DNA from 3 places in the Shewanella sp. GD04112 genome. Region 1 is predicted to be linked to each of the others. Evidence: predicted binding sites of a transcription regulator. Region 1 holds the regulator's gene; each other region holds the start of a gene.
What was found. Region 1 encodes LexA, which represses DNA repair genes until DNA is damaged. Its sites were predicted from a motif close to TACTGTATNNNNATACAGTA; they were not measured.

Region 2: a site for LexA is predicted at 2,161-2,180, ahead of dinG (ATP-dependent DNA helicase DinG). Genes of this name have one in related genera too.
Region 3: a site for LexA is predicted at 1,947-1,966, ahead of N7386_RS07975 (DNA topoisomerase III). Genes of this name have one in related genera too.

Annotation. Positions count from the first base shown of each region.
Region 1 is NZ_JAOEAL010000001.1:4,691,193-4,695,461, reverse strand. Features, by position in the region: gene coxB (cytochrome c oxidase subunit II) at 1-588, opposite strand, end outside; gene N7386_RS20600 (SulA-like leucine-rich domain-containing protein) at 996-1,508, opposite strand; gene lexA (transcriptional repressor LexA) at 1,505-2,125, opposite strand; gene plsB (glycerol-3-phosphate 1-O-acyltransferase PlsB) at 2,287-4,269, shown strand, end outside.
Region 2 is NZ_JAOEAL010000001.1:3,103,806-3,108,074, reverse strand. Features, by position in the region: gene N7386_RS13825 (TSUP family transporter) at 1-55, opposite strand, end outside; gene dinG (ATP-dependent DNA helicase DinG) at 65-2,137, opposite strand; gene N7386_RS13815 (DNA polymerase II) at 2,278-4,269, shown strand, end outside.
Region 3 is NZ_JAOEAL010000001.1:1,763,084-1,767,352, reverse strand. Features, by position in the region: gene N7386_RS07975 (DNA topoisomerase III) at 1-1,934, opposite strand, end outside; gene N7386_RS07970 (hypothetical protein) at 2,134-2,421, shown strand; gene N7386_RS07965 (alanine/glycine:cation symporter family protein) at 2,780-4,264, shown strand.

The sequences.
Region 1 (4,269 bases):
AACCGCAAAGGCGGGCATCCACCATGAGTGAATGACATCCTCTGAGGTCATTAAGAAGCGGATTTTACGATTGATGGGTAATACTAGGGGTTTATCGACCTCGAGTAAGTAGTGCTCTCCCTTGGCTTCACTTCCTTCGATTTGAGGTCTTGGTGTTGCGAGAATGCTGTAAAAATCAATATCTTGATCGAAGTAGCTATAATGCCATTTCCATTGAGAACCTGTGACTTTTACCGTGAGATCGGCATTACTGGGATCTTCCATGGCAATCAGAGTTTTCGTGGCGGGAATCGCCATTAAGATCAGAATGACAAAAGGAATAATCGTCCACGCGATTTCGACTTTTGTGCTCTCATGGAAGTGAGACGCGACCGCGCCCTTGGATTTTCTGTGGTTGATCATGGCATAAATCATCACGCCAAAAACCACTAGGCCTATCGCGCAGCAGATATACAGAATCGTCATGTGTAAGTGATAAACCTTGCCACTGATTTCTGTTACGCCGGGGGTCATGTTGAACCGCATGTCCGCTGCGGCCAACGGTGGGGCGAATAGCACCACGAGTAAACAATACAACCATTGCTTCACAAGACTTCTCCTCTGCTAATTGCGAATAGCAACTACAAAGAAGAGCAACACAGTAAGTCTCAACTCTATGCAAACTCTTCAGTTCCCAAAAAAGCTTCTCTGACTTCAACGTGCGTTGGCGGATTACTTTTGATTAAGTATTGTTACTGCTGGTATTAGCCACACTGGCACATACTGCTGAATAAACCCATTATTCTCGATTTTTGTGGGCAAGAGATATTCGATAAATCGTCGATATTTTTTGCCTAAATGGGCGATATATTATGCTCGCCTGAATCAAACATACTTGCTGTTTAAAAATTGATCAAGATCACTTCTTTTTCTAATTGTCTGAAAAATTGCCAAAAAAAAAGCCCCACATTCACAGGTGAGGCGGCTTTCAAGGCTAAATACGCAGTGCAAAAATTTTAATGAACAGAGCTAAAAAAACTACCTTGGGCAAAGTGAGCAGGTTGCTTGAGTGTCGCGTCCGTAGGTGAGTGATTTACGACACCTTCTAGCACGATTCCCATGGCGCGGGCGCTCTTGGCCACAATTTGCAAACGACGATTGTCGCGGGCATCGAGTGAGTGGATCCAAGTAATTACTGCGCTGGAAGTGCCGCTAGTTAAGGCTTTTTCCATGGCCCACAGGGTTTCCACTTCATCTTTCGCATGGACTAAGAGTATGCGATCCATACGCACGCCGGCGCTGGCCAGTAACTGCTTGTAGCCAATACTGGGTGGGTTGATGAGCACGACCCAGCGGCCTTGTTGGCTCAATTGTGCCAATTGTTTGCTAAGTTGCATTAGCTCTTGGCGCCCTTGGCTCTCGGTGGGCATAGTGATGATAGGCGTATGCTGCCAGTCTGTATCGGTTTCGCGTACCGCATCGAGCCATAAACCGGGGTGACGCGGGGCATTACCTAGTAGTTTGTTCATAGCCAATCTCCATTGCGGATCACCCCTACGGCGAGCCCTTCAATTGTTAGACTTTGGAAACTTAAATCGACTTTAATCGGGGAGTAATCTTCATTTTCAGCATGTAGATAAACGAGATTCCCTTTCTTTTCAAAGCGTTTAACTGTTACATCATCGTCAACGCGAGCAACAACTACTTGGCCATTGCGCGCTTGCTGTACCTTATGAACGGCGAGCAGATCCCCTTCGAGGATACCGATGTTCTTCATACTGTCGCCTCTGACGCGCAGCAAGAAATCGGCGGCTGGGTGGAACATGCTGGGGTCGACTTGATAATACTGTTCGACATGCTCTTGGGCGAGGATAGGTTCGCCCGCAGCCACTTGACCAATCAGTGGTAAGCCAGATTCGCTGTTATCTTCTTCCTCAACTGGGAGGCGGATCCCGCGGGAAGTGCCAGGCATGATCTCGATGCAGCCTTTTTTCGCCAATGCCTTAAGGTGTTCCTCGGCGGCATTTGCACTTTTAAAACCCAAACGGGTGGCGATTTCGGCCCGGGTGGGTGGCATGCCAGTCTCGGCAATATTACGTTTAATCAGCTCTAAAATTTCGGCTTGGCGTGGCGTCAACGGTCTCATGTTCTTTCCTGTTTTTCTATACAGTTACTGTTAGTATATACAGTATTATTCGTAGTGCAAGTATTAACCACTTTTTAACGCGATTGGAGAGTATTAGCGAATATTCCCTAGAATCTGGTATTCTATGGGGCTAATGAACGTACTTACATTGCATAAGAATAATGCCTAAACAAGACTCTCTTTGGTTGAAATCATTACGCTGGATCCAAAAACACTTAGTGCACACTATTGTTGTGCCGCAGGATCCCTTTGCCGATCTGAATCTGGACGCTTCCAGACCGCTTGCTTATGTAATGAAAACAGAATCCCTGAGTGATATTGCTGCGTTAAGCGAAATCACCACTAAGCTGGGTTTGCCAAGCCCCTATGAGCCGCTCGTGGTAAATGGCGTTGTCGCGCCCCGCGTCGTTTGCCTCGAAGGCCGTAAGCCTTTGTTTGGCGAGCGTGCCAGTAATGAGCCATTCCTCGAATGTTTTATGCGCCTGTTGGCCGTCCATAAGGAAAAGCCAGAGTTAGATATTCAGCTGGTGCCTGTGAGTCTGTATTGGGGCCGTACTCCGGGTAAAGAAGACGACACCATGAAGGCGGCTGTTCTTGAGCGCGAGAATCCAACTTGGTTACGTAAGTGCTTGATGATCTTATTTTTGGGTCGTCATAACTTTGTGCAGTTTTCTAATGCGGTATCGCTGCGTTACATGGCCGACGAACACGGCACCGATATGGGGATTGCCCATAAACTGGCGCGGGTGGCTAGGGTGCATTTCCGCCGCCAACGCAAAGTGATGACAGGGCCTGTGTTGCCGAATCGTCAGGCAATGTTCCACTCCCTGCTGAAATCCGAATCCTTACGCAAGGCTATTCAGGAAGAAGCGGCGAGTAAGAAGATTTCCGAAACCCAAGCCCGTGAAACAGCAATTGAATATCTTGATGAAATTGCAGCGAATTATTCCGACAGCCTAGTGCGTATTGCTGAGCGTTTCTTAACTTGGTTATGGAACAAGCTCTACAGCGGTATCAATATCAAAGGTGCCGAGCAAATCCGTCAGCTGCACCATGATGGTCACGAGATTGTTTATGTACCTTGCCATCGCAGCCATATGGATTACCTGCTGTTATCCTACATTCTGTATTACCAAGGCATGGTGCCACCGCATATTGCGGCGGGGATTAACCTAAACTTCTGGCCTGCGGGACCGCTGTTCCGCCGTGGTGGCGCTTTCTTTATTCGCCGTAGTTTTAACGGCAATAAACTTTATACTGCCGTGTTCCGTGAATACCTCGATCAGCTGTTTGCTAAGGGATATTCGGTTGAGTATTTCTCTGAGGGTGGCCGTTCTCGCACCGGTCGTCTATTGGCGCCGAAAACTGGCATGATCGCCATGACGATCAACAGTGTGCTGCGTGGTATCGAACGCCCTGTCACCTTAGTGCCTGTGTATTTAGGCTACGATCACGTGATGGAAGTGGCGACTTATCATAAAGAGTTGAGCGGTAAGAAAAAACAGAAAGAATCTGTATGGCAAGTTTTTGGTGCTATTCGTAAATTAGGTAATTTTGGCCAAGGTTATGTCAACTTTGGTGAGCCGATTACACTGCAAAACTTCTTGAATGAAACCGCGCCTAACTGGCGCGCTGAAGTGGCCGACGATCCCGAACAAAAACCGACTTGGTTAACCCCTGCGGTGAACGTGTTAGCGAATCGTGTGATGACCCGTATTAACGATGCTGCCGCCGCCAGTTCTATCACCTTGACGAGCTTAGTGCTATTGGCGTCGGAGCAAAATGCCCTAGAGCGTTGTTTGCTCGAGCGTCAGTTAGATTTGTACCTGACGCTGCTTAAGCGTGTGCCTTACACTTCGTTTACGTCGGTGGCCGAAGGTGATGGCAAGCACTTAGTGCAACAAGGTTTAGAGCTGAATAAGTTCTCCATCAATGCCGATCCTCTGGGTGAGATAGTATCTATTGACGCGAATCAAGCGATTTCAATGACTTACTATCGTAACAATATCATCCACTTATTTATTATTCCGTCGTTGATTGCTAGCTGCTTAACCAACAATAAGCAGATTTCAAGAGCCTATATCCTAGGGATTGTGAGTGACTTCTATCCGCTACTGAAGGCGGAGTTATTCATGGGTATCAAG
Region 2 (4,269 bases), 1.6 Mb from region 1:
TTAAGCCAATGACAGCCAACAGGGCCCAGTTACTGGGCTCGAGTAACAACTCCAAATCTTAATCCTACTCAATGACTCGTCTAAAGGGGGGCAGTGCGTCTAGCAAGGATTTGCCGTAACGTTTGGTCACTAATCGTCTATCAAGGATAGTGACTCGGCCATAATCCTGCTCTTTACGCAGTAATCTACCACAACTTTGGATAAGCTTTCGCGATGCATCTGGAATGGTGAGTTGCAGAAACGGATTTCCGCCCTTTATTTTCACATACTCGGCATGGGCTTGCTCGACGGGTGACGTCGGCACCGCAAAGGGCAGCTTAGTGACGATGAGGTTGGTGAGGTAATCTCCGGGTAAGTCGAGACCTTCAGAAAAACTGCCTGTGCCGAACAAAATACTCGGCTCACCTTTGTCACACTTGGCTTTGTGGGTCTCAAGCAATTGCTGGCGCGGTGCATTTCCTTGAATAAGGATTTCCTGCGTGAGTTTGCCCTCGAGCAATTCGGCCACTTTCTCCATTTGCCAGTAAGATGCAAACAGCACTAAGGTGGCCATTTCACCTTCAATCAACTCTAGAATCTGTTCGGCAAGCTCTGCGGTATAGGCATCGTCCGTCGGATCGGTTTTCATCTTAGGTAAGTAGAGCGTGGCGTTATTCGGATAATCGAAAGGGGATTGCAGGGCGAGATAACGACTGCCGTCCTTTACCGATAATCCCACTTGATGGGCGAAATGGTCGAAGTTATTCAGCGCCCGCAGCGTTGCGCTGCACAGTACGACGCCAGCCGCCTTTTGCCACAGCATAGATTCGAGCATAAAACCGACTTCAATCGGCGAGGCGCTAAACAGATAATCGACCTGTTTGCCCGTGAGTAATTCAATCCAGCGGGCGAGGGGCGCACCTTTAGTGGAATCTTCCTTTGCCATCATTTTCCAGAGCTTTTGCAGGTTTTCGAGTCGCTGCAACATAAAGCCCATTTCGGCCTGTAACGCTTCCGCTTGGTGCTTAGGAATGTCGCCATCTTTTATCGCCTCGGCCAGCAATAATTGCATCTTGTTAAATTGCTTGAGGGCAAGATTAGAGGTGGCCGCGAGATTTTCGGCGGGGATTTTCAGTGCATCGGGCAATTTACCGTGTTCGAACCGATAGCGGCTCTCGGGATTGGCAAACTGTTTGGTTTGAGTATCGCAGAAGTGGGCGACTTGATTGAGCTGAGCGATTAAGTCACCGATATGATCCTGCATCGCCTGTGCTGGGGCGATGATATTGTTGCTCTTTATCTGATTTTGTAACTTGGCGCTGGTCTTACCGACTTTTTCTAGCCAGTCGGCGGCGCCTCTAAGCGTTGCCTGTGCGCTAGAAAAGTCCCGGGCGACGATAGGTAAGTGGTGAGCTTCGTCAATGACGTAAAATACGTCTTCGGGATCGGGCAAAATCACCCCGCCGCCCAGCTCTAAGTCGGCAAACAGCAAACTGTGGTTGGCGATCAGTACATCCCAGGTATCCACATCCTCGCGGGCCTTGTGAAACGGGCAATTACGATGACTGGCGAGTTGCCGATGACAACTGTGTTTATCGCAGGCGATTTGTTGCCAGAGATGGTCCGGTATCGGTGTCGATAACGTATCGATTTCACCGTTCCAGCGGCCTTCATTAAAGTCGCTTAGCAGCTCCTGCAACATGGCTATTTGGCTGTTATCCGGCTTTGTTTGCCACATGGCCATTTGGGTACTGTTATCATCGCCGATCAGCATGGCAAGCTTGGACAAACAGACATAACGCTGGCGCCCTTTAACCAGACCAAAGCGAAAGTTTAGCCCTGATTGTTCGAGAAAAAACGGTAAGTCTTTGTGCAGCAACTGCTCCTGCAGCGCAACGGTTGCCGTAGCGATACAGACCTTTTTCTTACTCGCGAGTGCAAGCGGAATCGTGCCCAAAATATAAGACAATGATTTACCAATCCCCGTACCCGCTTCGACCACTATGATGCGTCTATCTTTGTCATAGTCGCCAGCAAGAGTCTTAGAGATTTCTGCCACCATAAAATTTTGCTCGCGGCGTGGCCTAAAATTAGGCAAAGCGGCGGCAATATCTTTATAGATAGCGCGGATCTGGTTTTTTACGTTGTCAGGTAACATGCGGCACTACTTTATCGAATTAATGCTGTACATAATAACAGTGATTGCATAGCCTAAGAAACTTTTCTGCCATTTTATGGCAATTTTATTCTGTGTCCCGAGAATCAATAAGCAGCGAGAACCCTAGAGTGAAACCGCAGTTGAATTCCCCCGAGAGTCTGCCGCCTGAAACGGCTGCGCCAGTGAGTGTACAGGGACGCGTCCTCACGCGCCATGCTATTACGCGCGGTGCAACGCTTGTGCTGCAGTATTATCTCGCCACCGTTTCAGGCCCTGTGCTGGTGGAGTTACCTGGCTCTGAGTACATTTGTTTTTGTCATCAAAGCGATATGGCGGCATTGCAGTTACAAACGCCGGGGCAGGCACTGCGCTTTGTACCGCTTGCACTTAAAAGCTTTAAAAGACAATCCGTGGCGGCGATTTATGCCCAGTCGAGCAGTGTGTATCGTCACTTACAGCGGATAGCGACGGATGCTGGCATTCCCTTATTTGAGGCGGATATCCGTCCCGAGCAGCGTTTTTTAATCGAGCGTTTTGTGGCGCTCGATGTGGCATTTTTAGGGCATTTTGTCAGCAATGTTGGCATAGATGAACAATTGCCCATTTTTAGCGCTGTACGAGCAAAAGCCGTTGCACCTCAACCGGAAATAAAATTGCGTTCAATTTCCCTCGATTTTGAATGCAGTTTTGACGGATTACTCTATTCCGTGGCCCTTTATGGACGCGATGCGCAATCTCAGCCCTATGAAAAAGTCATTATGGTGGGCGAGCCGCAGCCTGATGCTGCAATCTACATCGAATGGGTGAACGATGAAGCGGCGCTTATCCATCGTCTCATCGCTTGGTTTACTGAGTTTGATCCCGATGTGATCATTGGTTGGTCGGTGGTGACCTTTGATTTGGCCTTGTTATATCGGCGTGCGTTGCTGCACCGGATCCCGCTGCGTATCGGCCGCGGTGGCGCGTTTCTCGAATGGAAGGTCGAGAATAAATTTCGGCCTGAAACCTTAAGTTTGCCTGGGCGAGTGGTGCTCGATGGTATCGATTGGTTAAAGGCGGCCTTTTATCAATTCGAGCGCTTCTCCTTGGAGTTTGTCGCCCAAGCGTTGCTGGGCGAAGGCAAAGCGATTCATGATGTAGAAAATCGAGCGCAAGAGATTGATGCGCTATTTGCCGAAAATAAACAAGGGCTTGCACATTATAATCTGACCGATAGTCGCTTAGTGTGGGATATCTTTGAACATACTCAATTGTGGGATTTTGCCCTCGCTCGCGCCGAGTTAACAGGGTTAGAACTGGGGCGCGTAGGTGCCTCGGTCGCCGCATTTAACCATTTGTATCTACCGCATTTACATAGGGCAGGCTTCGTCGCGCCCGCAGAGCCTGCTAGCCAAGGGATAGAAAGTCCTGGTGGTTATGTAATGGATTCTGTCCCGGGTTTTTATCAACATATTTTAGTGTTTGACTTTAAAAGCCTTTACCCATCGATTATCCGGACTTTTTTAATTGATCCTAAGGGCTTGATTGAAGGTTTGGATGACGAGGAGGGATCGGCATTAGCTGAGCCTGAAACCGTTGCCGGTTTTTTGGGCGCGCGGTTTAACCGACATCAACCGATCCTGCCAAAACTTATCCAAAATCTCTCCGAACAACGCGAAAAAGCCAAGCGGGAGGCGAATGCGCCTTTATCGCAAGCGATTAAAATCATTATGAATTCGCTTTATGGGGTTTTGGGTTCCCAAGGCTGCGTGTTCCATGATGCGAAACTGGCAAGCTCCATCACCATGCGCGGTCATCAAATCATGAAGCAAACTCGCGCGTGGATTGAGGACATGGGCTACCAAGTCATTTATGGAGATACTGACTCCACCTTCGTTTATTTAGGCCCTGAGCCAGATCTCAGTGATATTAATGCCTTAGGTAAGCAGATTGCTGCGCGAATGAATCAGCAATGGCAAAGTAAAATTGCGCAGGAGTTTCAGCTAGAAAGTTTTCTCGAACTACAGTTTGAACGCCACTACGAGCAGTTTTTTATGCCGACCCTGCGGGGCTCGGAGGAGGGGAGTAAGAAGCGTTATGTCGGTGCTTGGCGCAATCGAAATGGAGTGCTGGAAATCACTTTTAAGGGGATG
Region 3 (4,269 bases), 2.9 Mb from region 1:
GCACGCTTAAAGCCCTGCCCTTTTAAGCCATTGAGGGCTGACGGTAATTGAGCGCCCGCATTTTCGATTAAGTTATTTAGCGTCCCCAGTAGTGGCTGCATAAAGCCTTGATAAGACATTTCTTTATGACAGATACCGTTTAGACTTGCCTCCCACAGCGCCGTCATATCGGGTGTCGTGGCGCTAAGGGGTAAGCTATTAATTAAGCCCTTGCCCACCTCAGTGGCCACAATCAACTTGCCCTGACGCTGAATAAAGCCCCGTTTAAACAGCAGTTCAATAATGCCTGCGCGAGTCGCTTCTGTGCCTAAGCCATCGGTTTCCTTTAAAATTTTGCGGATCTCTGGGTCAGTCACATAACGGTTAATCCCCGTCATCGCACTCAGCAAGGTCGCATCGGTAAAGGCTTTGGGAGGTTGAGTTTGCTTCTCGACCAATTCACCTTGGTGACAATGAAGAACTTGCCCTAAGGTAAGAGGCGGTAACTGACCAAGATATTCCCCTTCCTCTGCGTCCTTGTCGCCTTGCGCAAAATTCGCTGCGGATGATGCGTCCTTTCGTTCGTTCTCTTCTCTGGCAAACAGTTGTTTCCAACCGAGAGACTTATCCTGTTTTGCCTTAGTCTTAAAAAGGCCACCTTCAATCGTCACTTCGACTGCGGTTTCACTGTAGCAATAGGCAGTGTAAAACTGCGCCAAATACTGGCGAGCAATATGCAGATAAAGCTGCCTTTCCCGCTGGCTTAAACCAGCTAGATTGGGCTGTTTTTCCGTTGGAATAATGGCGTGGTGAGCATCGACTTTTTTATCATCCCACGCCTTAGATTTAAGCCGAGGATTGGGCGCCTCAGCGTGTGCGACTAACTCGGGCGCACCGCCCGTAATGGCCGCTAATACCCCACTTGCAAGCCCATGCTGCTCTGTGGGCAAATAACGACTGTCTGAGCGTGGATAAGTGATTAGTTTATGGCGCTCGTATAAGCTCTGGCAGGTATCGAGCACGTCCTTCGCGCTCATCCCAAAGCGCTTGGCGGCATCGATTTGCAGCGCCGATAGACTATAGGGTAAAGGCGGATTCTGCTGCTTATCCTTAGTGCTTAACTGGGTCACTTTGGCGGGTTTACCAGAGATCCGGCGCACCACATTTTGCGCTAGGCCCTTAGCAAGCACGCGCCCTTCCTCATCCATATAAGGCAAGCAGGCTTCACTGGGTTGCCACTTCGCCGTGAAAGCCTGTTCTTTGTCGGTCACTAAGTGAGCCAGAACCTCATAAAATGGCTTAGATTGGAAATTCGCGATTTCCTCATCGCGGCGCACAATAAGCCCAAGCAGCGGGGTCTGTACTCGACCGACCGATAGTACGCCCTGATAACCGACCTTTTTCCCTTGAATGGTGTAGGCCCGCGTCATATTCATGCCATAGAGCCAATCGGCGCGGCTTCTGGCAAGTGCCGAGGTCGACAAAGGAATAAACTCACGGTTACTACGAAGTTGCGACAAGGCACGCTTCACCGCCTGCGGGTTTAAGTCGCTAATAAGGAGTCGCTGCGTTTGCTGTAATTTATCGCCCGTCACGCCCAAATAGGCGATCACTTCATCAACCAATAACTGCCCTTCCCTGTCGGGATCGCCCGCATTCACTAGCGTATCGGCCTGCTTCACCAGCTTTTTAAGTACTGTGAGTTGGCTGCGGGTCGCGGCCTTAGGTTTAAGCTGCCACTTATCAGGCACTATGGGTAAATGCTCAAACTTCCACGATTTAAATTCGGGATTATAGGCATCGGGCTCGGCCTGTTCGAGCAAGTGCCCCACACACCAAGACACACAGTTACCTTGGGCGTCTTCAATAAACCCGTCACCTTTTTTGTGGGGTTTAGGCAGCACATCGGCGATTGCACGCCCAAGGCTTGGTTTTTCAGCAATATAGAGGATCATATCTACATTAAATACTGGATATAATTACAGTGTAATTTAGCCCAAAGCAGACAAGAGTGCAAACCGCCGTTTTACCTAGAGGGCCGATTTAACTCGCTCTGCGGTAACGAAACACTAAAGCTGTGTAAATTTAGTTGAGAATAATTCTCATCTAAACCTAGAATCCCTTGCATCCGTTACGAGGAATAGAGAACAAGAGATGAATACACTGACCTTGCCAGGCCCTTCAATCCCCGTCGTTAAGCCAGCACTCACCTTAAGATTCAATCAATTGGTGATCTTCCACAGCCTGTTATTATTGGCGTTAAGTCTGCTTTGTGAAATGGGGCTAAAAAGGCTAGAGCTTCAGGTGCCTCTCCTTTCTTGGGGAGTTATCCTGTATTTGCCCGTTGCAGTGAGCCTGTCTTTGCTATTAAAACATAGCATTAGCCGCCGCAGTCTGGCATGGCTATTCGGACTCTGGATGCTGCTATGGCTGGTGATTTAAGCCCCGGTTTTTAAGCCTAAATCCACACTTATATCTGCTTAGGTCAAATAAAGAGTTCTAACTTCACACACCTTGTCTCGCCTTTCTCCTACATCCCTACAGTCAAACGCAGCTCGAAACCTAGCGAATTAACGCACCGGCTAAATCCCCTATCAGTAATGCCACCAAATAAAGAACGTTAAATTATCAATTATTTAACAACTTTAGCTATGAAGCGGCTTAAAAAGCCGTTATGTTGAAGCTCTTGGGCGTGCACACACGTCTTAACCTTAGGCCAAATTGGCCGTTTAGTACCCAAACTTACAAGCAAATATCTTAAAAACTCTGCAAAAACAACAGAATATTGGAGTTGAATTATATGAATGAGATTGTTAATGCGGTCAACAATATCGTTTGGAGCCCCGCGCTCGTTTATCTTTGCCTCGGTGTAGGACTCTTTTTCTCCCTGCGCTCACGTTTCTTACAGTTACGCCATTTACCCGAAATGATCCGTTTAATGTTTGATGGCAAGAGCACTGATGCAGGTGTGTCTTCCTTCCAAGCCTTAGCCATGACCTTAGCGGGTCGTGTCGGAACCGGTAACATTGCCGGTGTCGCTACTGCGATTACTTTCGGCGGCCCGGGTGCATTGTTTTGGATGTGGATGGTAGCCTTTCTTGGGGCCAGCTCAGCATTCGTCGAATCCACCTTAGGCCAAGTCTACAAAGAAAAAATCAACGGTGAGTACCGCGGCGGCCCCGCCTTTTACATTGAAAAAGGCTTAGGCATGAAGTGGTACGCTTGGACATTTGCCATTGCGACCATTTTTGCCTGCGGGATTTTACTGCCAGGCGTGCAAGCCAACTCGATTGGTTCGAGCCTAAAAACCGCCTTCGATATCGACCCTAACGTCACCGCAGCTATCCTCGCTATGCTGTTAGGTTTCATTATCTTTGGTGGCGTGAAACGTATTGCCCACTTCGCCAGTACCGTAGTGCCCTTTATGGCACTGGGTTATATCATCGTCGCCTGCGTGATTATTGCCCTTAACATTGGTCAGCTGCCCGATATTATTATGTTGATCCTAAAAAGCGCCTTCGGACTCGATGCGGGCTTTGGTGCGATTCTCGGTCTTGCAATTATGTGGGGGGTAAAACGCGGTATTTACTCAAACGAAGCAGGCCAAGGTACTGGGCCGCACGCCTCTTCTGCCGCAGCCGTAAGTCATCCAGCCAAACAAGGTTTAGTACAAGCCTTCTCTGTGTATGTTGACACTCTTTTTGTGTGCTCTGCCACTGGTTTTATGTTGCTGATCACAGGCCTATATAATGTGCAAGGCCCAGATGGTGCCGCGCTTTATACCGGGATAGCGGGCGTCGCAGCAGGCCCAGGTTATGTGCAAACCGCAATGGAAAGCATGATGCCAGGCTTTGGTAATATGTTCGTTGCCGTCGCGCTGTTCTTCTTCGCCTTCACCACCATTGTGGCCTACTACTATATTGCCGAAACCAACATCGCCTATATCAATCGCAAGGCGAATCGTCCTTGGCTCACTGTAGTACTGAAAGTGGTGCTGATGGCGTCAACTGTCTATGGCACAGTGAAAACCGCCGATTTAGCCTGGGGCATGGGTGACATTGGTGTGGGCCTAATGGCGTGGCTAAACATTATCGCCATTATTCTGCTGCAACGTATCGCCTTTACTTGCCTTAAGGATTATGAGTCGCAACAAAAACAAGGGGTTGAGCCATTATTCGATCCTGAAAAGCTCGGTATTCCCCATGCAGACTATTGGGTTGAGCGCAAAAATGCGCAGGATGAGCTCGCGCAGAGTCAATCCAATGAGACTCCTAAAATATCTTAAGGATT